Regions from separate parts of the Chromohalobacter sp. HP20-39 genome, predicted to be linked through region 1. Evidence: predicted binding sites of a transcription regulator. Region 1 holds the regulator's gene; each other region holds the start of a gene.
The links. The regulator sigma-54, encoded in region 1, starts transcription at its own class of promoters, with help from an activator protein. The targets are predictions, from matches to a motif close to TGGCACNNNNNTTGCTNT.

Region 1 (10,276 bases):
CGAGATACCTTCCGACGTGGGGATCAAATCATAGCCCTGAAACACCGCGATCCAGGTGACCACGAGGCCAAACACCACACTCTTGAGCATGCCGTTGAGAATATCGTCGACGAACGCGACGTTACTCTGCATGTTGCTCCAATAGGAGCCGTCAAACACGCCTAACCACTGGACGCCGACCAGATAACCGCCCCAGATGCCCACTACACTGAAGCCCACGGTCAACAGCGGCATCGAGACAAATCCCGCCCATAGGCGCGGTGCCACGATACGCCGTAGCGGATCAACCCCGATCATTTCCATGCTGGTCAATTGCTCGGTCGCTTTCATAAGCCCGATCTCGGCCGTCAGCGCCGAACCGGCACGCCCCGCAAACAACAAAGCCGTTACCACCGGCCCCAGCTCACGCAACAGCGACAGTGCCACCATTTGTCCGAGCGCATCCTCCGCACCGAAGCCGACCAGAATCGTGAACCCCTGCAAGCCCAGCACCATGCCGATGAAAAGCCCCGACACCAGCACGATCGCCAGCGACATGACGCCGATGAAATGCATTTGTCGCAGCCACAGGTGCCATCCCTCGCGCGATGGAACGGCCAGCACCGACTGCGCCAAAAACACCGCCGCCCGGCCCAACGCACTCAACGCCTCGAGCGTTCCCCGGCCGAGCGACATAATAGACCGGATCATGGACCCTCTCCTCTGGTGGCCAGAATATCGCGATAAAAATCGGGCGCCGGATAATGAAACGGCACCGGGCCATCGGGCTCGCCATGCACGAATTGCTTGACGCGCGCGTCGCGATTGACGTCCAGCGTCTGCGGCGTGCCATGCGCCATGACCTGGCCGTCGGCGATGATATACACGTAATCCGCGATGGATAGCGTCTCTTTGATATCATGCGACACGATGACTGCCGTCAGCCCCAAGGCTTGATTGACCGTCTTGATCAGCTCTACCAGCACGCCCTTAGAAATCGGGTCCTGGCCCACGAACGGCTCGTCGTAAAGCACCAATTCGGGATCGAGCGCCACGGCGCGCGCCAGCGCCACCCGCCTGGCCATACCACCGGAAAGCTCCGCCGGCGACAGATTGCGCGCCCCGCGCAAGCCCACCGCCTGCAGCTTCATCAGCACGATATCCCGCACCATGGTTTCCGGCAGGTCGGTATGCACGCGCAGCGGAAACGCCACATTCTCGAAAACGTTCAAATCCGAAAAAAGCGCGCCACTTTGGAACAACATACCCATGCGCCGCCGCATGCGAAACAACGCACGGCGGGACAGGCGATGCACATCCTCACCGGCGATGCACACACGCCCGGCATCCGGCACCAACTGACCACCGATCAACTTGAGCAGCGTGGTCTTGCCCGTACCACTGGGGCCCATGACCGCAGTAATCTTGCCTTTGGGAATACTCAGGTCGACGCCACGAAAGATGTCATTCTCACCCCGCGAGAAATGCAACCCCTCGACATCGACCAGGGTCGTGTCAGTCACGTAAGGCTCATCCACGTCTCGATAATTATCGAACATCGTATCCTAACTCTGGCGATCACCGCCAGCCTCGCCTTGCAACACTCTCGCCGAGTGCGTTTAATGAGCGCCCCAATTCGCTCGCTGCTCTCCCGAGACCGGCGAAGCTTGAGCCCAAGGCCGCGAAGGGCAACAATCACCATCATGAACACTGTTACCGAGCAAGATTATCGAGCCAGCGCGCGACGCACGCTGACACTCGAATCACAAGCCATCGCGGCATTGATCGACCGCCTCGACGAGGGCTTCGACCATGCCTGCCGGCTATTTCTGAACTGCGAAGGGCGCGTCGTCGTCACCGGCATGGGCAAATCCGGGCATGTCGCCCGCAAGATCGCCGCAACCCTGGCCAGCACCGGTACACCGTCCTTTTTCGTCCATCCCGGCGAGGCCAGCCACGGCGACATGGGCATGATCACACCCCGTGACGTCGTCCTGGCCCTCTCCAACTCGGGCGAAACCGCCGAAGTCACGGCACTGCTACCACTTCTCAAGCGCATGGGAACTCCTCTAGTCAGCATGACCGGGCGCCCTGGCTCGAGCCTGGCACGCCACGCCGAAGCGCACCTGGACACCGCCGTGGCCCGCGAGGCCTGCCCGCTTGACCTCGCGCCGACTACCTCGACGACCGCCGCGCTAGCCATGGGCGATGCCTTGGCAGTGGCGTTGCTCGAAGCACGCGGTTTCACCGCAGAAGATTTTGCCCTGTCGCATCCCGGCGGTAGCCTAGGGCGACGCCTGCTGCTCAGGGTCGAAGACCTCATGCATCACGGCGAGCGCCTGCCCCGCGTCGCGCTGGGCAGTCCACTACGCGACGCCTTGCTGGAAATCACCCGCCAGGGCCTAGGCTTCACCTGCGTAATCGATGAGGCCGGTCATCTGGCCGGCATCTACACCGATGGTGACCTGCGGCGCACTCTCGACCGCCATGATGACCTGCGCAGCTTGTGTGTCGATGACGTCATGACCCATGGCGGTAAAACCATCCGGCCGGAGCTGCTCGCCGCCGAGGCCGTCAAGATCATGGAAGATAACCGCATCACGGCACTCGCCGTGGTCGACGACGAAGGCCGCCCGGTCGGGGCGCTGCATATGCACGACCTACTGGCCAGCGGCGTCATTTGAGGAGCCCCTATGACGCATTCCGCCGACTGGCGTGCCAAGGCACGAGGCATCCGCTTACTGGCGCTGGACGTGGATGGTGTACTCACCGATGGCACGCTGCACTTTCAAAGCGATGGTCAGGAAACCAAGTGTTTCAACATTCTCGACGGCCTCGGCATCAAGCTGCTGCAGCAAAGCGGCGTCGTCGTCGCGTTGATCACCGGGCGCGAATCGTCCATGGTCAGCCGACGGGCCGAGGCACTGGATATCGCCTATGTCCAGCAAGGGCGGGAGGATAAACTGGTGGCGCTTCAAGCCCTATGTGAACAGCTCGCTCTACCGATGAAGTCAGTCGCCTACTGCGGCGACGACTTGCCGGACCTGACCGCTATTCGCGCCGCAGGGCTCGGCCTGAGCGTGAGCAATGCACCGGACTATGTGCGCGAGCACGCCGACTGGATTCCGTCGCGCCCGGGTGGTCAAGGCGCGGTACGCGAAATCTGTGATGCCTTGCTGAGCTGCCAGGGACACTGGGACGCCAGCCTGGCACCGTACCTTGACGATCTAGAGTGAACAGGACCATGCCGACTTTCTTGTCTTCTCGTAAATGGACGCGCATCGCACTGTTGCTGATCCTCGTCATACTCGGCATCGGTTTGGCTATCGTCGAACAACGTAACACTTCTTCGCCCGGCCCCGTCCCCAGCGACTCCGCCGGTGAGCCGGATTATTACCTCGAGGGCGTCACCATGACGCGCTTCAACGAGCAAGGTATTGCCCACCAGACGCTTAAATCGCCGCGTCTCGTGCACACTCCCGCCGACGATGTCATTCGCGCCACTTCACCGAAAGCTACAATACGTGACGCGGCAGGCCGTCAATGGAATATTTCGGGCGATAAGGGGCGCCTCGGGCCGCAACGCGACCTGCTCACCCTGACCGGCCATGCCCAGCTCGTACAACCCGAGCAGGGCTGGCGTCTCAACACCGACGTGCTGCATTACAAGTCCAGCACTGGCCACGCCTGGAGTGACACCGAGGCCGTGTTGCGGCAGCATGAGCAACGCGTGCGCGGCAATCGCTTCGATGCCTGGATCGACACTGATCAAGCGCGTCTGAGCGGTGATGTGCGAGGTCACCACCCACAGCTTGCCGAGGACGAATCATGATGACACGACCATTGAAGACGGCACTGGTCTGCGCCGCACTGGGACTCGCCAGTCACACGGCGCTCGCACTGGAAAGCGATGCCAGCCAGCCCATCGAGATCGCCGCTGACCAACTGGATCTCGACGACAAGGCTGGCACTGCTGTCTACACCGGCGATGTCGATATGCAACAAGGCAGCATGCAATTGACGGCCGCACGCGTAGAAATTCAACGCAACGCGCAGGGCGAGGTTTCCACGGTCACCGCCCATGGTAGCGATGGCGAACGCGCCTATCTCGAACAAAAACCCGCTCCCGACGAACCCGTGGCCAAAGGCTGGGGCGATACTGTGATTTATCATGCCGCTGAGCGGCGTGTGGAGCTCATTGATCATGCCGAACTTCACCAGGCCGGGGATACCTTCAATGGCGCCTATGTCGAATATTTTCTCGACCGCCAAGAGGTACACGCCCGCTCCGACAATGACGGCAAGGGCGATCAACGCGTACGCATGACGCTGACGCCCCGCGACAGCGAGTGATATATCCGTGACTCCTTCATCCAAGCCAGGCAGGATCCGACACCCATGAAGACCCTGAGCGCCGCCAACCTCGCCAAGAGCTACAAGGGCCGCCGCGTGGTGCATGACATCAGCCTGACCATACGCCAGGGCAGCATCGTCGGTCTGCTCGGCCCCAATGGCGCCGGCAAGACCACCTCGTTCTACATGATTGTCGGACTGGTCGGTGCCGACGCCGGCAGCGTGCATATCGACGAGCGCAACCTGTCCCACGCCGCCATGCACGAACGCGCCCGCGCCGGCATCGGCTATCTTCCCCAAGAGGCATCGATCTTTCGCAAGCTCTCGGTCGCCGACAACATCATGGCGATTCTCGAAACACGCCGCGATCTCGACAAGGCCGCGCGCAAAGCGCAACTCGAACGCCTCCTCGAGGAGTTCCATGTCACCCACATCCGTGACAACCCCGGCATGAGCCTGTCCGGAGGGGAGCGCCGTCGCGTCGAGATCGCCCGCGCCCTGGCCACCGAACCCGCTTTCATCTTGCTCGACGAACCCTTTGCCGGGGTTGATCCGATTTCCGTCGGCGAGATAAAGAGCATCATTCGCCAACTCCGCGATCGTGATATCGGCGTCTTGATCACCGACCACAACGTCCGCGAAACCCTGGATATCTGTGATAACGCCTATATCGTCGGCGACGGACAGATCATCGCCGAGGGGCATGCCGACGCCATCCTCGCCAACCAGAAAGTACGCGACGTCTATCTCGGCCATGAGTTCCGACTGTAAGCGCAAGCTACTGGAACCGCCCTGCGCTTATATAAATGGCACGATTGTTGCTTCCGTTCTTGCAAGTGACGTCGTCGCGGGATAACGTACGGGCACCGTTTCAGGAAGCGACGACCGATTCTCCATGTCCATGAAACCTACGCTGCAGCTTCGCGTCGGCACCCAGCTGACGATGACGCCTCAATTACAGCAAGCCATCCAGCTCTTGCAACTCTCGACGCTGGACTTGCGCCAGGAGATTCAGCAAGCGCTCGACTCCAACCCCATGCTGGAACTCGAAGAGAACTTCGACGAACGCGAGGTCAGCGAATCCCAGCAGGAGGATGACTGGACGGACGACATCCCTGAGAGCCTGTCGCTGGATAGCGAATGGAGCGACACCTATCAAGATGCCGGCTCCTCGCTGACGGGCGGAGGCGGTAGTAGCGAGGAAGGACCCGACATAGAGCGCAATACCGCGCATACCAGCCTGCATGACCACCTGGCTTGGCAACTCGCCATGGCCGACATGACACCGCAAGACCGCGATATCGCCGAGAGCCTGATCGATGCCGTGGGTGCCGACGGCTATCTCACCCTCTCTCTCGACGAACTGGTCGAGGGCCTTCGCGGCCAAGGCCTTTCCGGGCTCAAGACCAGCGATGTCGAACACGTCATGATGCGCGTGCAGCAGTTCGATCCCACCGGTGTCGGTGCCCGCGATCTGCGCGAGTGCCTATTGTTGCAGCTCGGTGCTCTACCCGAGGACATGCCGCTGCTGACCCAGGCCAAACGCCTGGTACGCCAGTTCCTCGAGGCACTGGCCGGCAACGATCGCAAGTTGCTCAAGCGGCGCCTGCGCCTCGACGAGGAGGAACTCGATCATGTCATCGCGCTGGTTCGCACGCTCGATCCACGGCCCGGCCTCGCCTTCGAGGACAGCAGCAACGACTATGTCATCCCCGACCTGATCGCACGCCGCGTTCGACAGGACTGGCGCATCGAGCTCAATCCCGAGGCGCTCCCCCGGGTACGCATCCAGCCGGATTACGCCGCGCTCATCAAGCGCGCCGACAAGAGCGATGACAATACCTTTCTCAAGCAACATCTGCAGGAAGCCAAATGGTTGCTCAAGAGCCTCTCGAGCCGTAACGACACCTTGCTGCGCGTGGGACGGGAGATCATGGCGCGCCAGCTCGATTTCCTGGAACACGGCGAGGAAGCAATGAAACCACTGATCCTGGCCGATATCGCCAGCGCAGTGGATATGCATGAATCGACCATCTCCCGCGTGACCACGCAGAAATTCATTCATACCCCACGTGGCGTCCTGGAGCTTAAATACTTCTTTTCCAGCCACGTCGGTGGTCAAGGCGAAACCGATGCTCATTCCAGCACGGCAATCCGCGCGCGGCTGAAAAAATTGATCGGTGACGAGCCGCCACGCAAGCCTCTATCCGACAGCAAGCTCGTCGACCTGCTGGCCCAGGACGGGATTCAGGTCGCACGACGCACCGTCGCCAAGTACCGTGAAGCGATGGGCATTCCTTCTTCCAGTGAGCGCAAACGACTCGCCTGATGGAGGGCGAGTTGCACGCACTTACCACGCTGCGTAGACTCGCCGCGACCTTTGTCAGCCAACGCCTGCTCAGGGCTATGCAGCGCTCTAAAAAGGGTTACAATCGAAGAGCCAACCGATGGAATAGGAGCGTGCCATGCAAGCCAATATCACCGGTCATCACATCGAACTGACCGATGCTCTACGCGACTACGTCAATGAAAAGCTCGCGCGTCTGGAACGCCATTACGACAACATCACTACCGTCCAAGTCACGTTATCCATCGAGAAAGAACGTCACTTGGCCGCATGCACGCTTCATGCCGCGGGTGCGGATCTTCACGCCGATGCTCAAAGCGACGACATGTACGCCGCTATCGACGCCTTAACCGACAAACTCGATCGCCAACTCGTCAAACACAAGGAAAAGGTGCAGGCACGCGCTCAGGGCGCCGGTGCCCGTTAATCCGCCATGACATTGGAAAGCATCCTACCCCCCGAGCGCGCACTCTTCGGCGTCGCCGGGGGGAGCAAAAAGCGTGTGCTGGAGTTTTTCAGCACCTTCATCGCACAGAACGCACCCAGCCTCGATAGCCAGGAAGTCTTCGGGCGTCTTATCGGTCGAGAACGGCTAGGCAGCACGGGCATCGGCAATGGTGTCGCCATTCCGCATGCGCGCAATCCGCACTGCAAGGAGCCGATCGCCGGCTTTCTCCGCCTGCAGGAGCCCATCGACTTCGATGCCACCGATGGCGATCCCGTCGATTTGATATTCGTCCTGCTGGTGCCGGAAGAAGCCGACGATGCACACTTGTCGTTGCTCGCCCAGGTCGCCGCCATCATGAACGATAGCGCCATCCGCACCCGGCTACGCCAGGCGCAGACCCAACGGCAGCTTTACGACACTCTGATCGAAGCCATCCGACAGCACGATACCAGCGCAAACTGACACCCGCGTAAACTGATACTCGCGCAACACAAGGGGCGCCCATGCAGCTCGTGATCATCAGCGGCCGTTCTGGCTCCGGCAAATCGATTGCCCTGCAGGCACTCGAGGATCTCGGTTACTACGCGATCGACAACCTGCCGGCCAGTCTCATGGCACCTCTGATCGATGAACTGCGTGAAGGTCCGCCGTCGCGCACGCACATCGCGGTAAGTATCGACGCACGTAACCTTCCCGACGCCCTGCGGCGCTTTCCAGTGCTGCTCGAAGAGATTCGCGCCCGAGGCATCCAGTGCCAAGTCGTCTATCTGACCGCCGATTCGCGCATATTGCTGGAGCGATACTCAGCAACGCGCCGTCGTCACCCGCTGACGCGTACCAGTGAAATGACTCTTGCCGAGGCCATTGAGCAGGAGCAGGCGTATCTCTCGTCAATTCGCGATATCGCCGATCTGGTCATCGACACCTCCAATCTCTCGGTCCATGAGTTGCGGGGCCGTATCGCCGAGCAGGTGGCCCGTCACAGCGGCCGACATCTAACATTGACGTTCGAGTCATTCGGCTACAAACGCGGTGTCCCGCTGGATGCCGACATGGTCTTCGATGCTCGCTGCTTGCCCAATCCCTACTGGGACCCTCAGTTGCGCAGTTTCGATGGGCGTGATTCGCAAATCGTCGCGTTTCTCGAAGCCTATCCCGACGTCGGCGCGATGCTCGACGACATCCGCCAATGGCTGGAACGTTGGCTGCCCGCCTATGTGGCCACCAATCGCAGCTACTTGACCGTCGCCATCGGCTGCACCGGCGGCCAGCATCGTTCGGTCTATCTGGTCGAAGGGCTGGCTCGGCATTTCGCGACGCAAATGAATGGGGTGCGCCTGCGCCATCGCGAACTAGGGGTACAAGCGGCGCTGCCGGAGAATGGCGATGCCGCAACGTAAGCTGCAACTCATCAACAAGCGTGGCCTCCACGCACGCGCCGCCACCAAGCTAGTGCAGTGCTGCCAGTCTTACTCGTCGCGTGTACACGTCTTCCATGGCCAACGTGAAGCAGACGCCGCCAATATCATGTCGCTTCTCATGCTGGCGGCTCCCTGCGGGACCGAGCTCGACATTCAAGCAGAGGGCGACGATGCCGATGAAGTACTCGAGGCCCTCACCGCCTTGTTCGAGTCACGCTTCGAGGAAGATGCCTGATTAGCGAACAGTGTTCGTGCCAGCCCGAAGCGATGTTAACATAGCGCCTCGCTTTAGAATCGACAAAGGATGCCGATTCCTCATGAGCCCCAATCATAAGCAACTGCAACCTCGTCTGGATCGGCTCAGCGACGCCCTGGAAAGCGGTGCGTTGGACCAGGCGCGCCGCATGCTCAATCGCGGCCTGGCCCCGGTCGATGTCGCTCATCTGCTCGAGTCGACACCACCACGTGAGCGCAATGTCCTCTGGGAACTGGTCGAGCCCGACCTGCAAGGCGAGGTACTGCAATATCTGGGCGACGATATCCAGAGCGAGTTCCTGAGCCGCATGGATGCCGAGCAGCTCGTCTCGGCGACCGAAGGGCTCGACGTCGATGACCTCGCCGACTTGCTACAACGCTTGCCCAACACGGTCATTCACGAAGTCCTGCAAGCCATGGAGGCGCAGGAGCGCCAGCGCATCGAGACCGTGCTGTCCTATCCCGAGGACACCGCGGGCGGCTTGATGAACACCGACACCATCACCATTCGTCCGGATATTACTCTGGACGTGGTGCTGCGTTATCTACGCCGACACGAGAAACTGCCCGACTCTACCGATACACTGCTCGTCGTCACTCGCCGCGATGAACTGATCGGCACGCTACCGCTCAATTTGCTGTTGGTGTCCGACCCCTCGATTTTGGTCCGCGAGGTCATGAACACCGATTTTGCCTCAGTGCAGGCCACGGCCGCGGATACTGATGTCGCCAGCCTGTTCGAGAAATTCGACCTGATCTCGGCGCCGGTGGTGAGCACCGACGGCGCCCTGCTGGGCCGCATCACCATCGACGACGTCGTCGACGTCATTCGCGAGGACGCCGAGCACCAGGTCATGAGCATGGCCGGCCTCGACGAGGACGAGGACACCTTCGCGCCGGCGTGGCGCACCGGGCGTCGACGTGCCGTATGGCTGGGCATCAATCTGATCGCGGCAACCATCGTGTCGTTCGCTATCGGCCTCTTCGAATCGACCATCCAGCAAATCACCGCACTGGCCGTGTTGATGCCCATCGTCTCCAGCATGGGGGGTATCGCCGGGTCGCAGACGCTGACGGTGCTGATTCGTGGGATCGCCCTGGGACACGTCGGTGGCGCTAACGTGCAGTGGCTGCTGGTCCGCGAAATGCTCTCGGGGATGATGAACGGTGTGCTATGGGCCGTGATCGTGGCGCTGGTTGCTATCGTGCGCTTCGACGACTACAAACTCGGCGGTATCATCGCCTTGGCGATGGTCATCAATCTGACCGTCGCCGCGCTGGCCGGCACCGTGATTCCCGTGCTACTCAAACGCCTGAAGATCGATCCGGCCCTCTCGGGCGGTGTGTTACTGACGACCATCACCGATGTCGTCGGCTTCGTCGCGTTTCTGGGACTGGCCGCCGCATTTTATTGAGGCGCGACGAGCGCCGCGCCATCACATGAGACAATTCACGACGCGGCGCCGAGACCCC
Region 2 (10,276 bases), 340 kb from region 1:
ATAACGCTCGCATGGGCTGATTGTCGAGCATCACGGTGCCGACCATCTCGAGGATGCCGAGGCCCTTGCAGTAGCGGATCATCTTTTCCATCAGCAGGCTGCCGAGGCCATGCCCGTGGAGATCATCGCGGATGATCACGGAAAATTCAGTGCGTATATTGTCAGGATCGTTCCACACTCGCACCACGCCCAACATTTCCTTACTGCCATCGGGTCGCGCATGCTCGGCGATAAATGCCATCTGGCGGTCGTAGTTGATCTGCGCCAGCACCGCCAGATCGCGCTGCGTCAGATCCGCCTTATGGTGGAAATAACGAAAGCGAATGCTTTCCTCGGAGAGCCGCTCGTGGAATAGCGTGATCAGCGGCGCGTCCTCTCCCCGAATCGGGCGCACTTCAACATCCATGCCATTGCCCAATACCCGCCATTCACGCAGCTCCTCGGGATACGGCATGATCGCATGACGCGCGGGCTGCCCTAGGTCCATGGCAAAGTCCACCGCCACGACACCATCACGGTTGAGCAATAATGGATTAAGCTCCAACCCTTGGAGTTCGGGCAAATCCGACGCCATCTGCGAGAGCTTGACCAGCAATTCGCAGAGGCGCTCGACGTCCTGTTCGGGATCGGAGGCGTGCTCACGTATCAGGCGGTACGCATGCGTACGCGATACCAGCTCGTTGGCCAGCGTCATGTTCAGAGGCGGCAAGGCCACCTGACGATCCGCCAGCACATTGATCTTGTAACCGCCGATACCGAAGACAATGACCGGCCCAAACACCGGGTCACGCGTGATGCCCGCGCAAAGCTGCATGGATGCCTTGCCGCGCTGCATGCGTTGCAGGCAATAGCTAAAAATCGGGCTTTCGGGGAATTTTTCGCGGACTTTGTCGCCCAGACGCCGTACGCCATCGGCCACCTGCTCCGGCGTTTCGAGGTCTTGCAGCAGGCCCGAGGAGAGCTTATGCGGATGCCTGCGGTAGCGAAACGGCACGCAGTTATGCGCATGCACGATTTTCAGTGCCATGGGGCCATTGATGTCCCGTGCCGCTTGAAGCGCTTCCTCGGGACCGAAGACATACTGGCTCGGCGCCGACGGTATGCCATAGGCGGCCAGGACCTCGGCGGTTTCCTGATGCGTCAGGCGATCACGCTCACGCTGCTTGGCCGAGGCGATCAAACGATGGCAGCGGGCGCGGATGTCAGGTTTTGTTGTGAAGGGCAGGCTTGGCGGCGTTTCCTGCAGGAGCGTCTGCACACGCTGATAATCGACCATGTGCATGAAAGCCTTGACCGCTTTTTCCGGGGAGATATAGGTCGGGATGCCCGCCAGATTGCACTCATGGCGTGCCTTGAGCGCTTCCTCGAGTCCCATCCAACTGGTCAGCAGGTTGCGCTTGAAGCGTTTGCGATTGGCGATCAGTGCTTCGGCCGTGATTTTGGAAGGCGCCATACGCGTAGGTGCGTGCACCACCAGTACGGCGTCCACGTTGGCATCGGCCGCCACGATCTCCAGCGCATCGACGAATCGCTCGGGCGAGGCGTTACCGCCCAAATCGACGGGATTACGTCCGGGCAAGCTGACATCGAATTCACCCTGCACCAGCGCATCGCGAGTAACATCGGTCAATTCCGCCAGCTTGCCGCCAGCGATCACCAGCTTGTCGATCGCCAAGAGCGCCGGCCCTAGCCCATTCGCCACGATGGCCAAGCGATCACCGCGCAGCGGCCGCATGCGCGTCAGTGTTTCCAATGCATCGAACAACTCATCGGAATCATCCACGCGCACGACCCCGGCGCGCGCCAGCGCTGCGTCGAATATCACGTCGCGATTATCGATCCCCGGCGTCTGCGGTTCATGCGTCAGTGTCGACTGCACCGAGCGTCCGCTTTTGATCGCCAGCACCAACCGGTGTCGCGAGGCATCGCGCAGCGCGGTCATGAAATGCTGCGCGTCGTGCACCCGCTCCAAGTGCAGAAGCAAGGCGCGTGTCGGCGAGTACTGGTTGATGTAATCCATGAGGTCGGACAACATCACATCGACGCTGTCACCCAGTGTCACCAGATGCGAAAAGCCGATGCCGCGCCCCGCAGCCCAGTCGATCATGGCATTGCCGAGCATACCCGATTGCCCCAGGTAGGCGACGCGCCCTGCCTTGATCGGCTGGCTGGCATAAGTGGCGTTGAGCTTGCTGCCCGGCACCACGATCCCCAGGCACTCCGGCCCCAACACGCGGATCCCCGAGCGCAGCGCCGCCTTGAGCATACGCTCTCGCAGCGAGCCGCCATCCTGGGTGCGATCATCGAGATAGGAGCCTCCGGAAAGCACCAAGGCCGCGCGTGCCCCCAGCTTGCCCAGCGCTTCGATGGTCGAAGGCACACCTTCCACTGGATTGCAGAGGATCGCCAGGTCCGGCACGGCAGGCAAATCCGCAATACGCTTCACACAGGCCGCCCCATACACCGTGTCATAACCGCGCGGGTTCACCGCCCACAGCGTGCCGGAAAACCCCGCTTCGAGCAGGTTACCCAGCACCATGCCGCCCATCGAATGCGGCTTTTCCGAAGCGCCGATCACCACCACGCTATGTGGCTCGAAGAAGTGACGCAGAAAACGCGTTCCCACAGCAATCTCTCCCGCTTGATCAGACCTTGCCGCTCACCATCGCGCGCGGACGGCCTAAACTCAACATGGGCCTCTCGTCACAGCCGCGATGACATGGCATCGTTCGACCTATGGGCACTGTTCTTACATCCTATCAGGCCTTAAAGTCCCACGCGGACAGCATGCGCCCATCGTCTCAGCCGATAGACGTCCTCTGGATGGAGCTCCCATGATCACTGCGTATATTACCCACCCCGATTGCATGCGGCATTTCATGGGGCCGAGCCATCCCGAGAGCCCCAAGCGACTGGAGGCCATATGCGCCCGCCTGGCCTTGAGTGGCGTGTTGACGCATACCATGCAATCCGAGGCGCAGCCAGTAAAAGCGCAGACGCTCGCCCTCGCGCATTGTCCGCAATATCTGGAGATGCTCGAGTCTCATGCCCCGCAGGAAGGCTTGAGCGAACTCGACGGCGAGACCCACATGAACCCGGACACGCTGGCCGCCGCAGGCGTCGCCGCGGGTGCGGTCGTGCGTGGCGTCGATCAGGTCTTTCGCCACCAGGCGGACAACGTCTTCTGTGCCGTACGCCCCCCAGGCCATCACGCCGAGCGCTGCTCGGCGATGGGCTTTTGCTTCTATAACAATGTCGCCATCGGGGTGGCCCACGCCCGCCAACGGTACGGCGTCGAGCGCATCGCCGTTCTGGATTTCGACGTCCACCAAGGCAACGGTACGGTCGATATCTTCAAGGACGACCCCGGCGTCCTGGTCTGCTCTAGCTTCCAATCGCCCTTCTACCCTTGGCGCTATCAGGAAGGCACATGGGCCAACATCATCAACACCCCTTTGTCAGCAGGGGCCGGTGGCAATGAATTTCGTCGCCGTGTGGAAACCCAGTGGTTCCCAGCGCTGCAAGCCTTCAAGCCACAGTTGATCATGCTCTCGGCAGGGTTCGATGCCCACCGCGACGACCCCATGGCCGAGCTCAACCTCGACGAGTCCGATTATTTCTGGATAACGCAACTCGCTCTGGATATCGCCCGTGTATACGCCGAAGGACGCCTGGTCTCGGTACTCGAGGGCGGTTACCACCTGGACGCTTTGGGTGCCAGTGTCGAGGCACATCTCAAGGCGCTGCTGGGCTTTCCTCTCGGCGACCCATGAGCGCCCCCGAACGACGCTCTGCTCCCCCCACGCCTATCGGGCTGTGGTATCCTAATGGAAACTTTATTTCCTATTGTGGAACCTCATGGCTACCCAAACCGATAGCGACGCCGCCCTGCGCATCGCCTCCGGACGCAAAGCGTTCGTCGAGCCGCTACGTCTGGGTGATCGCCTCAAGGAAATTCGCCTGTCCAACCACTGGACCTTGGAAGATGTCAGCCAACGTACCGGCTTGGCGCGTTCGACGCTGTCCAAGATCGAGAACGACCAGATATCTCCTACCTTTAGTGCCGTCCAGAAACTCATCGGCGGCCTCGGGATCGACCTGCCGCAACTGTTGACGCCGCCCAAACCGCAGTCGCACACACTCGGTCGCCGCGATCTAACGCGCGTCGGCGAAGGCCAACAGCACCCCACGCCGACCTATGAGCACGAGCTATTATCGTGGCAACTGGCACAGAAGCGGATGATCCCCTTCAAAACCATCGTTCGTGCCCGCAGCTTCGACGAATTCCAGGAGTGGGTACGTCATGACGGCGAGGAATTCCTGATGGTCCTCGACGGCGACATTCTGCTGTATACCGAATTCTACGAACCGCTACGCCTGGCCCATGGCGACAGCATCTACTTCGACAGCGACATGGGCCACGCCCTGGTGTCCGTCAGCGAATCAGACGCCGTGGTGCTCTCCGTATGCACACGCGGCGAGAACGCATGATACCTCTTGAATGACAGCGCCCGGCTCGAGGCCGGGCGCTTCTACTACTTCTTCATTCACGCTGGACATGTCGGGAGACATGCACCCATACCGATACCTTCAGTCGATATCCTTGACGGCACTGTCGCCGGAAAGCTCACGGGCCATCATGCGGTCACTATACGCCACGCCATAGCGCTTGCGCGCCCACAGGTACATCACCAGGCCGAGCAGCATCCACGCCCCGAAGACGACCCACTCGATCGGCAACAGTGCAGACGGACTGCCTGGCAGATAAAGACTCACCATGCCCAGCGACAACGCGACTGCAACGATGCCGACTAATTTGCCATAAGGCACCTTGAAGGGACGTGGCATATTGGCGTTCTTATAACGCATTACCACAAACGACAGCGCCACGAACAAATATGCGATGACGATGCCCAGCCCACCAGCATCGACCAACCAGACCAGCATCGGACGCCCGAAAAACGGCGCCAGGCAAGATACCGCACCGATCATGATGATCGCGTTGCTGGGGGTCTTGTAACGTGGATGAAGCTTGCCCAGAAACGCCGGCAGCATGCCCGCATGGGCCAGCGCATAGATGGCACGCGACCCCCCGATATAAAAGGCATTCCAGCTAGTGATGATGCCCGCAATGCCCGCCAGCACCATTAGCTTACCTGCCCAAGGCGCCGCGAATACGGCCTGCATGGCATCCGGTACCGCCAGATGTGAGGCACTCAGGGCTTGGGGATCGAGCATCAGCGACGTGCCGAGGATGATCAAGGCATACCAGAACACTGCCAGGATGACCGATATCATCAATACCTTGCCGATATCACGAAATGGCAGATTGATCTCCTCGGCCGCCTGCGGGATGACATCGAAGCCCACGAACATGAAAGGCACCATGATCATGACCATCATGATGCCGCCCACGAGGCCGTTATCGACATTGAATAGAGGCTCCATGTGGGCGGTCTCGCCGGTGAAGAGTGCCCCCGTGATGAACATCACGCCCACCACCAGAATCAGTACGGTGACCAGCTTCTGCACCAGTGCCGCCGTGCGAATGCCGATGTAGTTGATCGCCATCATGACTAGCGAACCGATGACGCCGACCGCTACCCAAGTGGCCTTGACGTCCCAGCCGGCAATCGTCCAGAGATCGCCGACGGCATAACCAGGAAACAAGTTCTCGAATACCGTAGGCAGTGCCACGGCCTCGAAGGACACCACGCTCATGTAACCCAGCACGATGGTCCAGGTGCAGAGAAACGAGGCGAAATGCCCCAAGGCGTGATAGCTGTATACGTGCTCGCCACCGACTTGAGGCATCGCCGAGGCCAGCTCGGCATACGTCAATCCCACCAATACGATGGCAATACCACCGATGACAAAGGCCAGGATGGCCCCTAGACTCCCTGCCGACTGGATCCAGTTGCCGGTCATGACGATCCAGCCCCAGCCGACCATGGCGCCGAACGCCAACGCGAGTACATCCTTGCGCGCCAGGACCCGCGTCAGTTCGCTTGCTTTATTGGAAGCGGTTGTTCGATTCATCGCGATACTCGTTTATGGAAAGCGGTATTGTTGAATGCACTTATCTTGCGTCCAGAAAGCGGCATTTGTTTCATATAATGCACGCCAGCCGAGGAAGATAATTGACCACGTGAATCGAGACAACCCGGGGTACGAGGCAATATCCGCTTTTTCCACGCCATGACGATAAGAATAATAGAGAGGCTAGGTATGCTGAACGTCGTCGCCCCGCCACAACAGTTTGCCGCATTCATCGAGTGTGTAACCGCCCAGTGACTGGACCAGGGTCAAGCCGGCGGCGCTGTGTAGATAATCGAACATCTGCTGCAGCAGCGACCGAAAATACACGTTGCGCGGCGTCACCAGGTCAAATGCCTCCTCGGTGATGGGGATGAAGCCCAGGCCGAATTCATTGGCCGCCGATAGCGTGCCCGGGCCGATATCGGCTTCGTGACGCGCGATGAGCGAGGCGACCTCACGCTCGCTATACGCGACGACCTGGGTATTGAGTTGATCGAGTCGCAACTGATGGCTCGCCAGCCACTCTTTGAGGAAGCGCTGCGACCCGGCTCCCTCCTGTCGGACGACCCAGCGCCGATTGGCACCAAAGAGACCCGAGGGGTCGTGCGGTTGGTGCCGATCCTCCGCACGGATGATCAACCCCTGACTGCGCCGGAACAGGCGCACCAGTACCCAATGACGATAACCGCTATGGCTTCTCACCAGGGCGGGATGGCGCAACTCGCTTTCTTCGGCGCGCCCCCAATGAATGGCGCATACATCGGCGCGCCCTTGCGAGAGCAGCGACAAGCCCAGTTGTGTTCCGGTCACGCTATAACCATAGAAAGCATGCCCCTGCTGCTGTTGATTGAGTCGCATGATCAGCGCCGAGAGCAACGGATCGTCGCTGCCGGTCACCATCAGCCGATCGGCCAACACGCCGTGGTGACAGGACTCCAGAATCCACTGCTCGACCAGGCGCCGAGGAAATAGCCATTTGCCGGTCACCTTGGTGGAGGGAATAGCGCCATCGCTGGCCAACTGATAGATCTTCTTCTCGTTGAGATGCAGCAGCTCGGCGACCTGATGCACGTTGAGAAACGGCGACGCGGAGGATGAATCGCTCATGAGGTGCCCTTGTGTCGAGACGCCGCCTTGTCCCCGGGGCGGGGCGCCGGCATGGCGTCCAGCACCAGGCGCGCGTGTTCGTCGACGACCTGGAAATGACGTCCCTTGGCACGCGCCACCAGCAGCACGCCGAAACGCTTCGCCAATTCCACGCCCTTCTGTGTCATGCCCGAGCGCGAGACCAGCACACTGATCCCCATCTGTGCGACCTTGAGCACCATTTCGGACGTCAACCGCCCCGTGGTGTAGAAAATATCCGCCGTGGCCAGCTCGGCGTCTTCCGACGTCCCTTCGCCTATGGCCGCCAGCCATTGGCGACCGGCAAGCGTATCCACCGCGTTATGACGTCCCACGTCTTCCACGAAGCCCAACACGCGATCCTGACGGCACAGCCCGCAACCGTGCACGGCACCGGCATTGCGATAGGTCTCGTTGAACTGCCCCAGATTGTCGAGCAGACGGTACAGCACCGCCTGGGATAGCGGCTCGCAGGGCAAGGGACGCAGGTCGGTGGCATCGAGCAAGCGCCCGAAGACCGTCCCCTGCCCACAGCCGGTGGTCACGGTTCGCTGAGCAAGGCGCGCATCGAGATCTTCTGGCAAGGCGCGCGTCACCACCGCAGCGGCCTCCACGTCCCAATCCACCTGCAGCGCCTCGACGTCCTCGGCGCGCACCAGAAGCCCCTGATTGCGCAGGTAGCCCAGCACCAGGGCTTCCGGCTCGGCCCCCAGCGTCATCAAGGTGACGATCTCCTGACGATTCAAGTACACCGTCAAGGCACGCTCGGCGGCGATCGCCTGTTGACGGCGCTGACCGTATTCGTCGGTCACCGCGATCTCGAGTGTTGTCGGCATCCGCGCCCGACTCAGCACTACATTGGACATGCTCACCTCCTTCTTGTGGCGACAGGATACCCAAAGCACGACATGCATGCCCAAGAGAAATGTACAGCGATGACGCATTTTCCAGGCCATCAGGCACGCGGCTTGCTATATGCTGCAGACACAGCGTGTCATATTTCATCTTACAGGGAGGCAACCACCATGGCGGCCGACGACAACCTGAAATATTTAAGCCTCGAGCTGGCGTTCCAGCGCCAGGAGGTCAAAGGCTTCACATCCCTGGCCTGGTACATTGCAGACACGGGATGCCATGAGCGCGGCCCCCACGTCCTGCCGCTGACGCTCTTTCTCACCGAACGTACCGCCTACCGTTTCAACTTGAACTCCCAACACCCTCGCTTATTCGTACGCTGCGAGGCGACCGACGACGGCCCTGCACCGCGCGAGCTGACCGCGAGCCAAGAAGTCGCGGCCAACTGGATGGATGGTGACACCCAGGTACTCGACACCCCCATGCCCTTGGCGATACAGGCTTGGATCGAGGCCTATCTCGCACGTCACGGCGAACGTGTCGAAGGTGGCCGCAAGAAGAAACGCGCAGGCGCCGGGCGCGCCAGTCAGGAGTGATGTCATGAGCTTCATGCAACGCTGGTCACAGCGCAAACGCGATCATGGCGATGAAGAAACGCCGTCGACGGCACCTGAACAAGCACAGGCGCCACCCTGGAGCGAAGGCGACGAAGCACCATCGCGCGCCGCCGCCTTGATCCCCGGTTACGACCCTCAGCGCCCACTGGATGAGCAACTCCCCGAACCGGAAAAGCTCGGCGCCGAGGACGATTTCCGAGCCTTCATGCTGCCCGGGGTCGGCGAACTCCTCAAACGCCGCGCCCTGCGCCGCATGTTCAAGGTTGGCAACTACAACGTGCGCGACGGGCTAGACGATTACGACGAGGATTATTCGCAATTGATGCGCATGATGCCCGAGGTCAGCGCCCGAATGCGCCAATGGCTACGCGAGGAACAAGAGCCCCAAGATTCGGAGCAGCATGATGATACGCAGACGCTGCAACCCGACATGGTCGCTGAAGAAGATAAAGACGCCACGTCTGAACCAGTGCAGACACACCAATCGACAGAGATAGATCAGTCGGAAGAAGAGGCGCCAAATGACCCATCTGGGCGCTCGGGTGCGTCAAGTTGACCCATAGGAAATACCAAGGCCGCCTGAATACTCCCGTATCTTGCCCGGCAAACCCTTCGTTTGCGACGAGAACGGGTATCTAACCTGCAGTCATAACATTATATAAAGCTCGGCAAAGACCGAGACGAGATGCCACACGATTGGCACGACAAAACTCAAAGCCCCGTGGCAAGACCGACAAGTTGATGAGGTGACATGCCCCAATTCATCGATACGCGCGCGCTAAATGGCGACGCTCGTAATGTAGCCGCCCGTGAGGCCGCCCTGCAGCAGGTGTCATGGCCGCAGAACCTAGCCCCACCCACCGTGAGCTACGTAAGCCACGGCCATGTCGCCATCGTAGGGCCGGCGGAAGACCTGCAACGTGCCGTTCAGGCACTCACGGACAGCGAACTCGCCAGCATCACACTGGTCACGACGCAATCCGCATTGCCCCACGACGCCGCACCGAATCTCACCAATGTGCGCAATATCGCCTGCGCCCATCCGCATCTAGAAGGCTATCTGGGCACGTTTCATCTGACCGCCCGTGACGGAGGCGAGTCTCTTTCACAGGCCAGCCTCGGGCGCGATCACTTCGATGCCGTTCTCGACCTCGGTACACCGGCGCTGTTGCAGTACGAATTGCCGCCGCCTGGGTACCACCGCGTCACACAAGCGACGCCCCTCGAGCAGGCCGTTCGGGATCTTCAAGCGTGCATCGGCGAGTTCGAAAAGCCGCGCTATTTTCAGATCGAAAGTGATTTATGCGCCCATGCCGGGCGTGGCCAAAGCGGCTGTACGCGCTGCCTCGATATTTGCCCCGCCGACGCCATCTCGAGCGTCAAGCAGGAAATCGTCATCGACCCGTTTCGTTGTCACGGCGCGGGCAGTTGCACCAGCGCGTGTCCCACCGGGGCCATTCGCTATGCCTTGCCCGCGCCGGAACGCCTCGACGATTACATCGCGCGCCTTATTGCCACCTATCACAGCGAAGGCGGCGATACCGCCGTGGTGCGTTTTCTCGATCAAGAGACACAAGCCAGCGAAACCACTGCGGCGGCGGGCCATGTACTCGATGTTCCGCTGGAGGAGCTCGGCGCTG
Region 3 (10,276 bases), on a different contig from region 1:
GGTCTCGGCGGGCATGTCGCCGATCTCGTCGAGGAACAGCGTGCCGCCATCGGACTGTTCGAAGCGCCCGCGACGCTGCGAGGTCGCCCCGGTGAAGGCGCCCTTTTCATGGCCGAAGAGCTCGGATTCCATCAGGTCCTTGGGAATCGCCGCCATGTTCAGCGCGATGAAAGGCCCGCCATGCCGTGGGCTGTGCTGATGCAACGCCTGGGCGACACGCTCCTTGCCGGTCCCCGACTCACCGTTGATCATCACCGTGATATGCGATTGCGAGAGCCGCCCGATGGCGCGGAAGACCTCCTGCATGGCCGGCGCCTCACCGATGATTTCCGCCGACAGGCCTTCCGGCACCGCCGCCGGCGCACGCCGCTCGCGGGCGTGCGCCACGCCGCGGCGCACCAACGCCAAGGCCTCGTCGACATCGAACGGCTTGGGCAGATACTCGAAGGCACCGCCCTGATACGACGCCACGGCGCTGTCCAGGTCGGAATGCGCGGTCATTACGATCACCGGCAAGTCCGGGTGGCTTTCGCGAATGCGCGCCATCAGATCCAGCCCGTCGAGTCCCGGCATACGGATATCGGTCAGCAGCACATCGGGCGGTTGACGCAGTATCTGTTCCAGCGCGGTATCGGCGCGCTCAAAGCTTTGCACCTCGAGATCCGGCTGCGCCAGCGCGCGCTCCAGTACCCAGCGAATGGCGCGGTCATCGTCGACGATTACAATGCGTGCGACGTCAGTCATAGGGCCTCCCGAGCCTCAATGGTGGCTCTCAAGCGGAATCAATAAGCGGAATTCGGTGCACCCGGGCACCGAGTCGCACTCGATCAAGCCCTGGTGCTGATGCAGGATCGACTGCGCGATGGAAAGGCCCAGGCCACTGCCCTCGGCGCGCCCCGAGACCATGGGGTAGAACAGCGTCTCGCGCAGCGTCTCGGGGATGCCGGGGCCGTTATCGAGGATGCCCAGCTCGCACACCAGCCGATGCCGCTCGGCACCCAGCGTGAATTGACGCCGGGCCCGGGTGCGCAGGATCAGGCGTGGGCCGTCGATGCCATGCTCCTCCATCGCCTGAACGGCGTTGCGAGCGACGTTGAGCACCGCCTGAATCAGTTGCGCTTCGTCGCCCTCCAGCTCCGGCAAACTGGGGTCGTAGTCGCGCACGTACTGGGTACGCGGATGCTCGGCCTCCAGCAAGGTCCGCACGCGCTCGAGCACCTTGTGAATGTTGAGCGGCTCGTGGCGGCTCATGCTGTTGGGCCCCAGCATACGATCGACCAGATCGCGCAGGCGGTCTGCCTCCTCGACGATGACCCGCGTGAACTCGGCGAGCTGCGGGTCGGGCAGGTCGCGCTCGAGCAGTTGCGCCGCACCACGGATGCCGCCCAGCGGATTCTTGACCTCGTGTGCCAACCCACGAGTGAGTACCTTGATGGTCTCCTGGCGCGCGATCAGCGCCTCCTCGCGGGAGATACGCAACAAGCGATCGCGAGGCTCGATCTCGATCAACAGCTCATCGGCAGACATCGGCGTCACGGTAAAGTCCACCGTCGCCGAATCGCCCGATGGCAACGTCAGGCACGCCTCGCGCTGGGTGAAGGGATGCAACTCATCACGCGCCTTGAGCAACACCGCTTCGACGCTGCCCTCGACGCCCGCCAGGCTTTCCAGCCGCTGCCCCAAGACCCGTACCCGGCTGGTTGCCAGCAACGACTCGGCGGCCGGATTCATCCAGCGCACATGCAAGCTGCCATCGAGCAGCACGACGGCCGTCGTCAAGTGTTCGAGCAGGCGCTGCTGCTCGCGAAACGGCTGCTGGGAAGGTTCCGACATGGCCCGTCCATTATCCATCGTCATGTACGTTAACAGTGCAAGAAGCGCGCCAGTCTGTGTCGGCCCGGCATATGGCAGTGCAGCCAGTGTGGGGCGACGACAACTTGCACCAAATTAGTGCAAACAAGAGGCTATCGATAGCACCGGGCGCCAAATCGGCTCACTGAGCGCCGCTGCCACCACTGTTGCGGGGATTATTGGGGTTGGCGGGCAAGTACACACTGGCGCGTTGCACATACAGCGTGACCGGGGCACTACGTTGGAGCACACGCCCCTCGGCATCGATCACCTCGGCACGCAGCGTGTGCTCGCCCCGCACCAAGTCATTGAGCGAGAACGTCGTCGCCTGCTGAGCGGCCTGACGCACTTCACCATCGACCATCAGACGCAGCCGGTGGGCATCGCGCAGGGCAGGGACGATCGCCACACTGACTTGCGTGTCGCCGGCCGCACCAGTGGGCAGCGTGGACTCGTTCGCCGGCGCAGTGATGCGCAAGCGCTCGTAAGGCGTAAAGGCCGACGCTTCGGCCTCGCCCGCAGCGGGCGCCTCCCGAGCCTCCCCGACATCTTGCGTCGAAGTGACCGGCCGGCTCGGCACCGTGTTCACCGGCCCGACCTCCACTTTCTCGCCTATCGGACGATCGGAAAAAGTCACGTTCCCCTGGGCATCGACGCTGCGATAGACCGGCGTCGCCTGCGCCAGTGACACGCTCAGGCACGTGCCTGCCATAAGCAGCGCCCACCCGCTGATGGTGGCCAAACCGCGCATGTCGCTCTCCTCAGGCCAATCGGGCTCCCAGTGTAGCGCACGCCAGGCGCTGCGAAAGAACACCGCTCCCTCCCATTACGTAAAAGGCCCCGTCATCGGACGGGGCCTCACTCAGCGGCACTACCTTGATTGGATGCTATCGCACGCGATCAGCAGCTGTAGTACATGTCGAACTCGATCGGGTGCGTCGCCATGCGCAGACGGTCGACCTCTTCCTGCTTGAGCTCGAGATAGGCGTCGATCATGTCGTCAGTGAACACCTCACCCTCGGTGAGGAAGGCGCGGTCGGCGTTCAGCGCTTCCAGCGCCTGATCGAGGCTCTCGGCCACGGTGGGAACCGCCTTGCCTTCTTCCGGCGGCAAGTCGTAGAGGTTCTTGTCCATCGCATCGCCGGGATGGATCTTGTTCTTGATGCCATCGATACCCGCCATCAGCATCGCTGAGAAACACAGGTACGGGTTGGCGGTCGGATCCGGGAAGCGCAACTCCACACGCTTGCCCTTGGGGCTCGCAGTATACGGAATGCGGATCGACGCACTGCGGTTGCGTGCGCTGTAGGCGAGCATGACCGGCGCTTCGAAGCCCGGCACCAGACGCTTGTAGGAGTTGGTCGAGGCATTGGTGAAGGCGTTCAAGGCACGCGCATGCTTGATGATGCCGCCGATGTAGTACAGCGCAGTCTCGGACAACCCGGCGTACTCGTCACCGGCAAACATGTTGGCGCCGTCTTTCCAGAAAGACTGGTGCACGTGCATGCCGGAGCCGTTGTCACCGACCAGCGGCTTGGGCATGAAGGTCGCGGTCTTGCCGTACGCGTGGGCCACGTTGTGGATCACGTACTTCATTTCCTGAACTTCGTCGGCCTTCTTGACCAAGGTGTTGAACTTGACACCGATCTCGTTCTGGCCCGCGTTGGCGACTTCGTGGTGATGCACCTCGACCGACTGACCGATGGCTTCCAGGGTGTTGCACATCGCGCTACGGATGTCGTGGAAGCTGTCCACCGGCGGCACCGGGAAATAGCCACCCTTGACGCGCGGACGGTGCCCCAAGTTGCCGCCTTCCACATTGGTGGAATCGGTCGCCCAGGCGCCTTCCTCGGAGGTGATCTTGTACATCGCGCCCTGGATATCGGCGTTCCAGTGCACTTCGTCGAAGATGAAGAATTCCGGCTCCGGCCCGAAGAAAGCGGTATCGCCCAGGCCGGTGGACTTGAGATACGCCTCGGCGCGCTTGGCGATGGAGCGCGGATCACGCTCATAACCCTGCATAGTGGCCGGCTCGATGATATCGCAGCGCAGCACCAACGTGGCGTCTTCGGTGAACGGGTCGAGATAACCGCTGCCATCTTCCGGACGCAGGATCATGTCGGACTCGTTGATGCCTTTCCAACCGGAGATGGAGGAGCCATCGAACATCTGGCCGTCCTCAAAGAACTCGTCGTCGACGGCGCTGGCCGGGATCGTGACGTGCTGCTCCTTGCCCTTGGTATCGGTAAAGCGCAGATCCACCCACTTGATATCGTGTTCTTCGATCAGGGCGAGGGTCTTCTCGGACATGATTTCCTCCACTATGAGCCCACGGCTCGAGTCGTTTGCTTGCGTGTTCAGCGTCGTTTGTAGCATGCCCGCCAGCGGCTGCCCACGGGTATGCGATTTACGTTTTTCAATGCAGAAGGCATGCCAATCATTGGGCCATCTCAGTGCACCCTCGGTAAACGCATGATCCTACAATAAAAAATAGACCTTCCTCGGGCACCCATCAGCACCACTTTAGCGTTAGACGCGCCACATATAAGTGCAGAAATGCCGACGACGCCCCAGCAAGGTGCAGCTCACCCCCTTCATGAACCAATTTGGTGCATCACCATACTCAAGCCTCTTCCGATGACTGAACCTCGCCTCCAATGGGCTGAATCCGCGTAAATCCGTCATCAGGATGGCGGTAGAAAAACCAGCCGTGGCGATGATTGCCAGGGTTCGCGCCACCCCGCAGTCTGTGGGGTAGCTCCCCCGATACGGGCTCTGATCCCAAGGCACACTCAGCGATGCGTACTTACAGCCTGCTAATAGACGCCAGCCATGCCCCCCAGCACCTGGAGCGCTGCCTGAGCGCCCTGACACGCAGCATCGCGGGCTTCAGCGGGCATACCGAAACGCTGGTTCAGCTCACCACACTGGATGCGCCCACTCAATGCCTGCTGACGCAGCGCCAGGTCCGCTTCGCCGTGCTGCCCCAACATGGACAGGGAGCACTGCGCCACCATGGCGCCGCCTACCTCAATGGCGATGTGTTGGTATTTTTGGATGCCGCGCTCGAGGTACCCGAGCAATGGCTGTCAGGGCTGGCACGCACCTTTAGCCACCAGGCCGCCGATGCCATCGTCTGCGCCCGCTACCCGGCCGCCCCGCTAGCGCCGCCGCTCGCCAGTTGGTATCTCAGCCGTACGCAACGTGGCTTTGACGATCATCCCTGGGACTGGCCCACCGGCCAGTTGGCTATCACCCGCGAATGGTACGAGCGCCTCGGCGGCCATGACCCGCGCCTCGAGGCAGGCGCCGATCTGGACATCCTGGTCCGTCTGTGGCGTTGCCATGCACATCTCTACTGGCAAGACGCACCATTGCTGATCGACCACGCAGCCCCGCGTCGCCTGGGAGCCTGGTGGCATCGGCAGCGCCGGCATCAGCGGCATTGTCTGTACACCTCCAGCGCCGTGCGGCATCCACGCTTCCTCATCCCTCGCGTGAGTGCCGCGCTCGTGCAGGGCACGAGTCTGCCGCTGGCCTTACTGCTATGGCTGCCCTTGTCGCCGGGGATCGGGATGGCGGGCCTGGCCTTCAGCGCACTGCCAGCCGGGCTGATGACCTGGCGCGACGACACACCGGTGCCGCGCAAGACTTATCGCGTTCACGGCTATCGCTGGAGCTTGCACGCCTTGCAGTTGATCGCTACCGGCGCAGCACTGATGACGTTCTGCCGACGAGGCAAGCCGGGGCTGACTGGCTAAATCGAGACAAATAGATATGCTGATAGATATCGCAACCGCCATCACAACATTACTCTTCAAAGGAGCCCCTTGCCGTCCGCGACAGGATGTCACCACGGCAACAACGCTCGCACACCGAGCAACGACAGCAGTGCGGAGGGACACGCCATGAGTCATCTCAGCCTTGCCCATGACGTCGTGCAGCGCCTGCGCGGGCACTGGCGACGCAACCTGAGCGAGCCGCTTCGCGGACGCAGCGCGATCTTGGTCATACAGCGCGTATTGCCCGACGAAGCCGCCGCCCGCTTACCGCACCGAGCACCCTACTGCCTCGGCCCGGACAGCTTCCGGCGGCTGCTCGACCACCTCACCGATCATGCCCAGATCGTCTCCTTGGCCAGTGCCCGCCGTTTGCACCGCGACCCGATCCCGCGCATTGCGCTGACCTTCGACGGCGGCTGGCGCGACACCGCCGAGGTAGCGCTGCGACAGCTCGAGCGTCTGGCGTTGCCGGCCAGCATGTTTCTGACCACGGGCGATGCAGGCCGCCCACAAGGCGATTGGCGGATGACCCTCGGCGACATCCTCTGGGATGGCAACCAGCCCATGCGCGTTCGTGAATGCCTCGGCGATGCCGGGCTCCCGCTCCCGCCGCCACGGCCCAACCATCCGGACACCGCCTACAGCAGCGCCTTGCACGGCTATCTGGAACGACTCGCGGAGCAGGCCGCCCCGTTGACGCTGGCGCGACTCAGCGCAGCGCTAGGCACCGAGCTCGACATCGCGCCGCAAACGCTCGACCCGTTCAGCGTGCGTCGCCTGGAAAGCGACGGCCTGGTACGCTTCGGCGCACGCGGCGTCGCCGCCACACCGCTAGACACCCTCGATGACCGTCAGATCCAATGGCAAATTCGCCATTCGCGTCGCCAACTCGGCGTGCTATGCCGCGACCCACTGCCTTATTTTGCCTATCCGCAGCCGGAAGCCTCGCGCCGGGTACGTCAACTGGCCCAACGCTGCGGCGTTCAGGAAGCCCTGCATAGTCATGCCGGCTGGCTCTCGCACCGCGACGATCCGCTGGCATTGCCACGCTTTCAGATCACGCAACCCGTTGCCAGCAGCGCAGGGCGTCTCTATGATTGGCTACTCGGGCACCTTTAATTAATGAGTAGCCCCTTGAGTTCGGTGCGTTCCACCCCACGCTGCGCGTCCACCCCGACGCGATAAACAGCGACTGACGAACGCGCCGCCATTTTTTTGCGTATTTTTGCCCTGCCGTCCAAACGACCCAAGCCCCTGATAGTGCCACGGTTATCGTCGCGTCAACGCGTCTTTTGTCGTGCCGCGCCTGTTGGCAACGGTCATCAAACTGGCAGTCGTCGGCCCCCTGACCCTATAATACGGCCCAATTTTCAAGCAGGATCCCTACGTGATCGAGAACCTTCGCAACATCGCCATTATTGCCCACGTCGACCATGGCAAGACCACCCTGGTCGATCAGCTCCTGAGTCAGTCCGGCACCCTCGACCGCAAGGCCGAAGGGCAAGAGCGCATCATGGACTCCAACGACCAGGAGAAAGAACGCGGTATCACCATTCTGTCCAAGAATACCGCGATCCAGTGGCACGACTACCACATCAACATCGTCGACACGCCCGGACACGCCGACTTCGGTGGTGAGGTCGAGCGCGTGATGTCGATGGTCGATTCCGTCCTGCTGATGGTCGACGCCGTCGACGGCCCCATGCCGCAGACGCGCTTCGTTACCCAGAAAGCCTTCGATCGTGGCTTGAAGCCCATCGTCGTGGTCAACAAGATCGACCGCCCCGGCGCACGCCCTGATTGGGTCATCGACCAGATCTTCGACCTGTTCGACAACCTCGGCGCCTCCGACGAGCAGCTCGACTTCCCGATCATCTATTGCTCGGCACTCAACGGCGTCGCCGGCATGGATCCGGACGCGCTCGAAGACGACATGACGCCGATGTTCCAGTCCATCGTCGATATCGTCGAACCGCCCAAGGTCGAACGTGACGGGCCGTTCCAGATGCAGATCTCCGCGCTCGACTACAATAGCTATGTCGGCGTCATCGGCCTGGGCCGCATCAAGCGCGGCAACGTGAGCCCGGGGCAGCAGATCAGCGTGATCTCCAAGGAAGGCAATGTCCGCAAGGGCAAGGTCGGCCAGGTCATGACGCACCTCGGCCTCGAGCGCGTGCAGACCGAACAGGCCGAAGCCGGCGACATCATCTGCGTCACCGGCATCAGCGATCTGGCGATCTCCGATACGCTGTGCGATCCGGCCAACGTCGAAGCGTTGCCCGTGCTGACCGTCGACGAGCCCACCGTGTCGATGACCTTCCAGGTCAACGACTCGCCGTTCGCCGGCAAGGAAGGCAAGTTCGTCACCAGTCGCAACATTCGTGACCGCCTCGAGCAGGAGCTGATCCACAACGTCGCACTGCGTGTCGAAGAAGCCGAAACGCCCGAGAAGTTCAAGGTCTCCGGACGCGGTGAGCTGCACCTTTCGGTACTCATCGAAAGCATGCGTCGTGAAGGCTACGAGCTCGCCGTGGGCCGCCCCGAGGTCATCATCCGCGAGGTCGATGGCGTCAAACAGGAGCCGTACGAAGAAGTCATCATCGACTGCGAAGAGCAGCACCAAGGCGCGGTGATGGAAGAGATCGGCTACCGCAAGGGCGAGATGACCAACATGAACCCGGACGGCAAGGGTCGTGTGCGCCTGGACTTCATCATCCCCGCACGCGGGCTGATCGGCTTCCGTGGCCAGTTCCTGACGCTGACCTCCGGCACCGGCATTCTCACCAGCCGCTTCGACCATTACGGCCCGCTCAAGCCCGACGCCTCCGTCGAGCGTCGCAACGGCGTGCTGGTCTCCATGGTTCCCGGCAAGGCGCTGGCTTACGCACTGTTCGCCCTGCAGGATCGCGGCAAGTTGCTCGTCGAGCACGGCACCGAAGTCTACGAAGGCATGCTAGTGGGCATCAACAACCGTGCCGACGACATGGCGGTCAATCCCACCAAGGCCAAGAAGCTCGACAACATGCGCTCCGCCGGCACCGACGAAGCCCTGGTGCTGACGCCGCCGATCCGCTTCAGCCTCGAGCAAGCCATCGAGTTCCTCGATGACGACGAACTGGTGGAGATCACCCCCAGCCACATTCGTCTGCGCAAGAAGCACCTCACCGAGAACGAGCGTAAGCGCGCCAAGAAGAAGTAACGGCGTCCTCACTCGGCAGCAACACGAAGCCCACCTCTTGGTGGGCTTCGTCGTTTTCGGGACCAGCGTCGACAACTAGGGGGCTGCGACAAATAACCACATTTTTTATGTGGTTATTTGATTTAGGCTTGATGCATACGAAGCGCACGCCGCTTCCGAGCTCGCCTCAAGCCAATTCACCTCAAACCCTGGAGTCGTCCCATGCGCCGTGTACTGCTCGTTTCTTCTCTCGCCCTCACCGCCGCGCTCGTGCCCGCTACCTCGGCGTTCGCCTACGGCCAGGGCGATTTCTACACACGCTTCGGTATCGCCAAGGTCGCCCCGCAAAGCGATAACGGTGACTTCGGCGCCCCGCTGAACATGAAGATCGACGCCGACGACGACAGTGGCTTCGCCTTCACCCTGGGCTATCGCTTCCAAGACAAACTCGGCGTGGAGCTGCTTGCCGCGCAACGCTTCGAGCATCAGGTCCGACTCAGCGGCAGCGACATGGCCAGCATCCATCACCTGCCACCGACCCTCACGCTTCAGTATTACCCGCTGGGCGGCACCAACGCCCGCGTGCAGCCGTACCTCGGCGCCGGGATCAACTACACCCACTTCTCCGACGAAAAACTCGACGGCGGCGAGCTCGAACTCGACGATAGCTGGGGCGGCGCCGCGCAAGTCGGGGTCGACCTGCTGATCGACGACCACTGGGCGCTCAACGCCGCCGCCTGGTACCTGGATATCGACAGCGACGCTACCGCCACGCTCGGCGGCAACGACTATCATGCCGACGTGGAAATCGACCCCGTCGTGGTCATGGGCGGCCTCAGCTACCGGTTCTGACAGCCGCACGGCTAGGCGTTCCCCCGCACGGCGGGCTACCCTGTGACAACACACGGACGCGACAGGAGCCCGCCATGCACAAGCACATCGATTGGGACGCCCCCGGCAACGCCAGCGTGACCCGCCATTACGCCAGCGACAAGCAGCACGAAGTCCAACCCCATCCCGGCATGATGCTCTCCGCGCGCTACCAAGGCATGGTGGTACGCGTCGAAGTCGAAGCCTACCGCGAAGACGACGCCCTCAGCATCGGCAAGGTTGCCGCCCTCATCGACAACCAAGGCAAGCGCCACCGGAGTCACGGCGATCTCAGCGTCGGCGATGTCGTCCGTCTCCCCGACGACAAGCGCGCCCTGGAACCCACGATCGAAGATGAAGAGGACTGAAGCCATGTCGACTCTTCGACCCGCGCTTTCGTCCATGCTGGTCCTGCTCGGCAGCGCCACACTCGTGGCGCCCGTGGCCGCCCAAACCGACGCGCTCGAACAGCAACGCCAGGACCTCCAGAACGTCCAGGTCATCGCCCATCGCGGTGCCAGTGGCTACGCCCCGGAACATACCTGGTACGCCTACGACAAAGCACTCACCATGGGCGCCGACTACCTCGAGCTGG

Region 2: RVY79_RS09290 (DUF3305 domain-containing protein) is a predicted target of sigma-54. The motif match lies at 8,122-8,139, and genes of this name have one in related genera.
Region 3: glnL (nitrogen regulation protein NR(II)) is a predicted target of sigma-54. The motif match lies at 1,868-1,885, and genes of this name have one in related genera.

What each region holds. Positions count from the first base shown of each region.
Region 1 is NZ_JAWHTP010000003.1:213,974-224,249, reverse strand. It holds gene mlaE (lipid asymmetry maintenance ABC transporter permease subunit MlaE) at 1-690, opposite strand, end outside; gene RVY79_RS07635 (ATP-binding cassette domain-containing protein) at 687-1,538, opposite strand; gene RVY79_RS07630 (KpsF/GutQ family sugar-phosphate isomerase) at 1,683-2,663, shown strand; gene RVY79_RS07625 (KdsC family phosphatase) at 2,673-3,215, shown strand; gene lptC (LPS export ABC transporter periplasmic protein LptC) at 3,224-3,811, shown strand; gene lptA (lipopolysaccharide transport periplasmic protein LptA) at 3,808-4,332, shown strand; gene lptB (LPS export ABC transporter ATP-binding protein) at 4,378-5,103, shown strand; gene RVY79_RS07605 (RNA polymerase factor sigma-54) at 5,228-6,661, shown strand; gene hpf (ribosome hibernation-promoting factor, HPF/YfiA family) at 6,798-7,106, shown strand; gene ptsN (PTS IIA-like nitrogen regulatory protein PtsN) at 7,113-7,589, shown strand; gene rapZ (RNase adapter RapZ) at 7,631-8,527, shown strand; gene RVY79_RS07585 (HPr family phosphocarrier protein) at 8,514-8,783, shown strand; gene mgtE (magnesium transporter) at 8,866-10,218, shown strand.
Region 2 is NZ_JAWHTP010000003.1:549,248-559,523, reverse strand. It holds gene RVY79_RS09320 (bifunctional acetate--CoA ligase family protein/GNAT family N-acetyltransferase) at 1-2,626, opposite strand, end outside; gene RVY79_RS09315 (histone deacetylase family protein) at 2,835-3,773, shown strand; gene RVY79_RS09310 (XRE family transcriptional regulator) at 3,859-4,491, shown strand; gene RVY79_RS09305 (APC family permease) at 4,591-6,039, opposite strand; gene RVY79_RS09300 (helix-turn-helix transcriptional regulator) at 6,223-7,146, opposite strand; gene RVY79_RS09295 (formate dehydrogenase accessory sulfurtransferase FdhD) at 7,143-8,030, opposite strand; gene RVY79_RS09290 (DUF3305 domain-containing protein) at 8,190-8,615, shown strand; gene RVY79_RS09285 (DUF3306 domain-containing protein) at 8,620-9,192, shown strand; gene RVY79_RS09280 (4Fe-4S binding protein) at 9,388-10,276, shown strand, end outside.
Region 3 is NZ_JAWHTP010000002.1:117,946-128,221, forward strand. It holds gene ntrC (nitrogen regulation protein NR(I)) at 1-744, opposite strand, end outside; gene glnL (nitrogen regulation protein NR(II)) at 760-1,833, opposite strand; gene RVY79_RS04110 (DUF4124 domain-containing protein) at 1,994-2,602, opposite strand; gene glnA (glutamate--ammonia ligase) at 2,752-4,161, opposite strand; gene RVY79_RS04120 (glycosyltransferase) at 4,650-5,612, shown strand; gene RVY79_RS04125 (polysaccharide deacetylase family protein) at 5,760-6,752, shown strand; gene typA (translational GTPase TypA) at 7,021-8,832, shown strand; gene RVY79_RS04135 (OmpW/AlkL family protein) at 9,034-9,663, shown strand; gene RVY79_RS04140 (hypothetical protein) at 9,738-10,049, shown strand; gene RVY79_RS04145 (glycerophosphodiester phosphodiesterase) at 10,054-10,276, shown strand, end outside.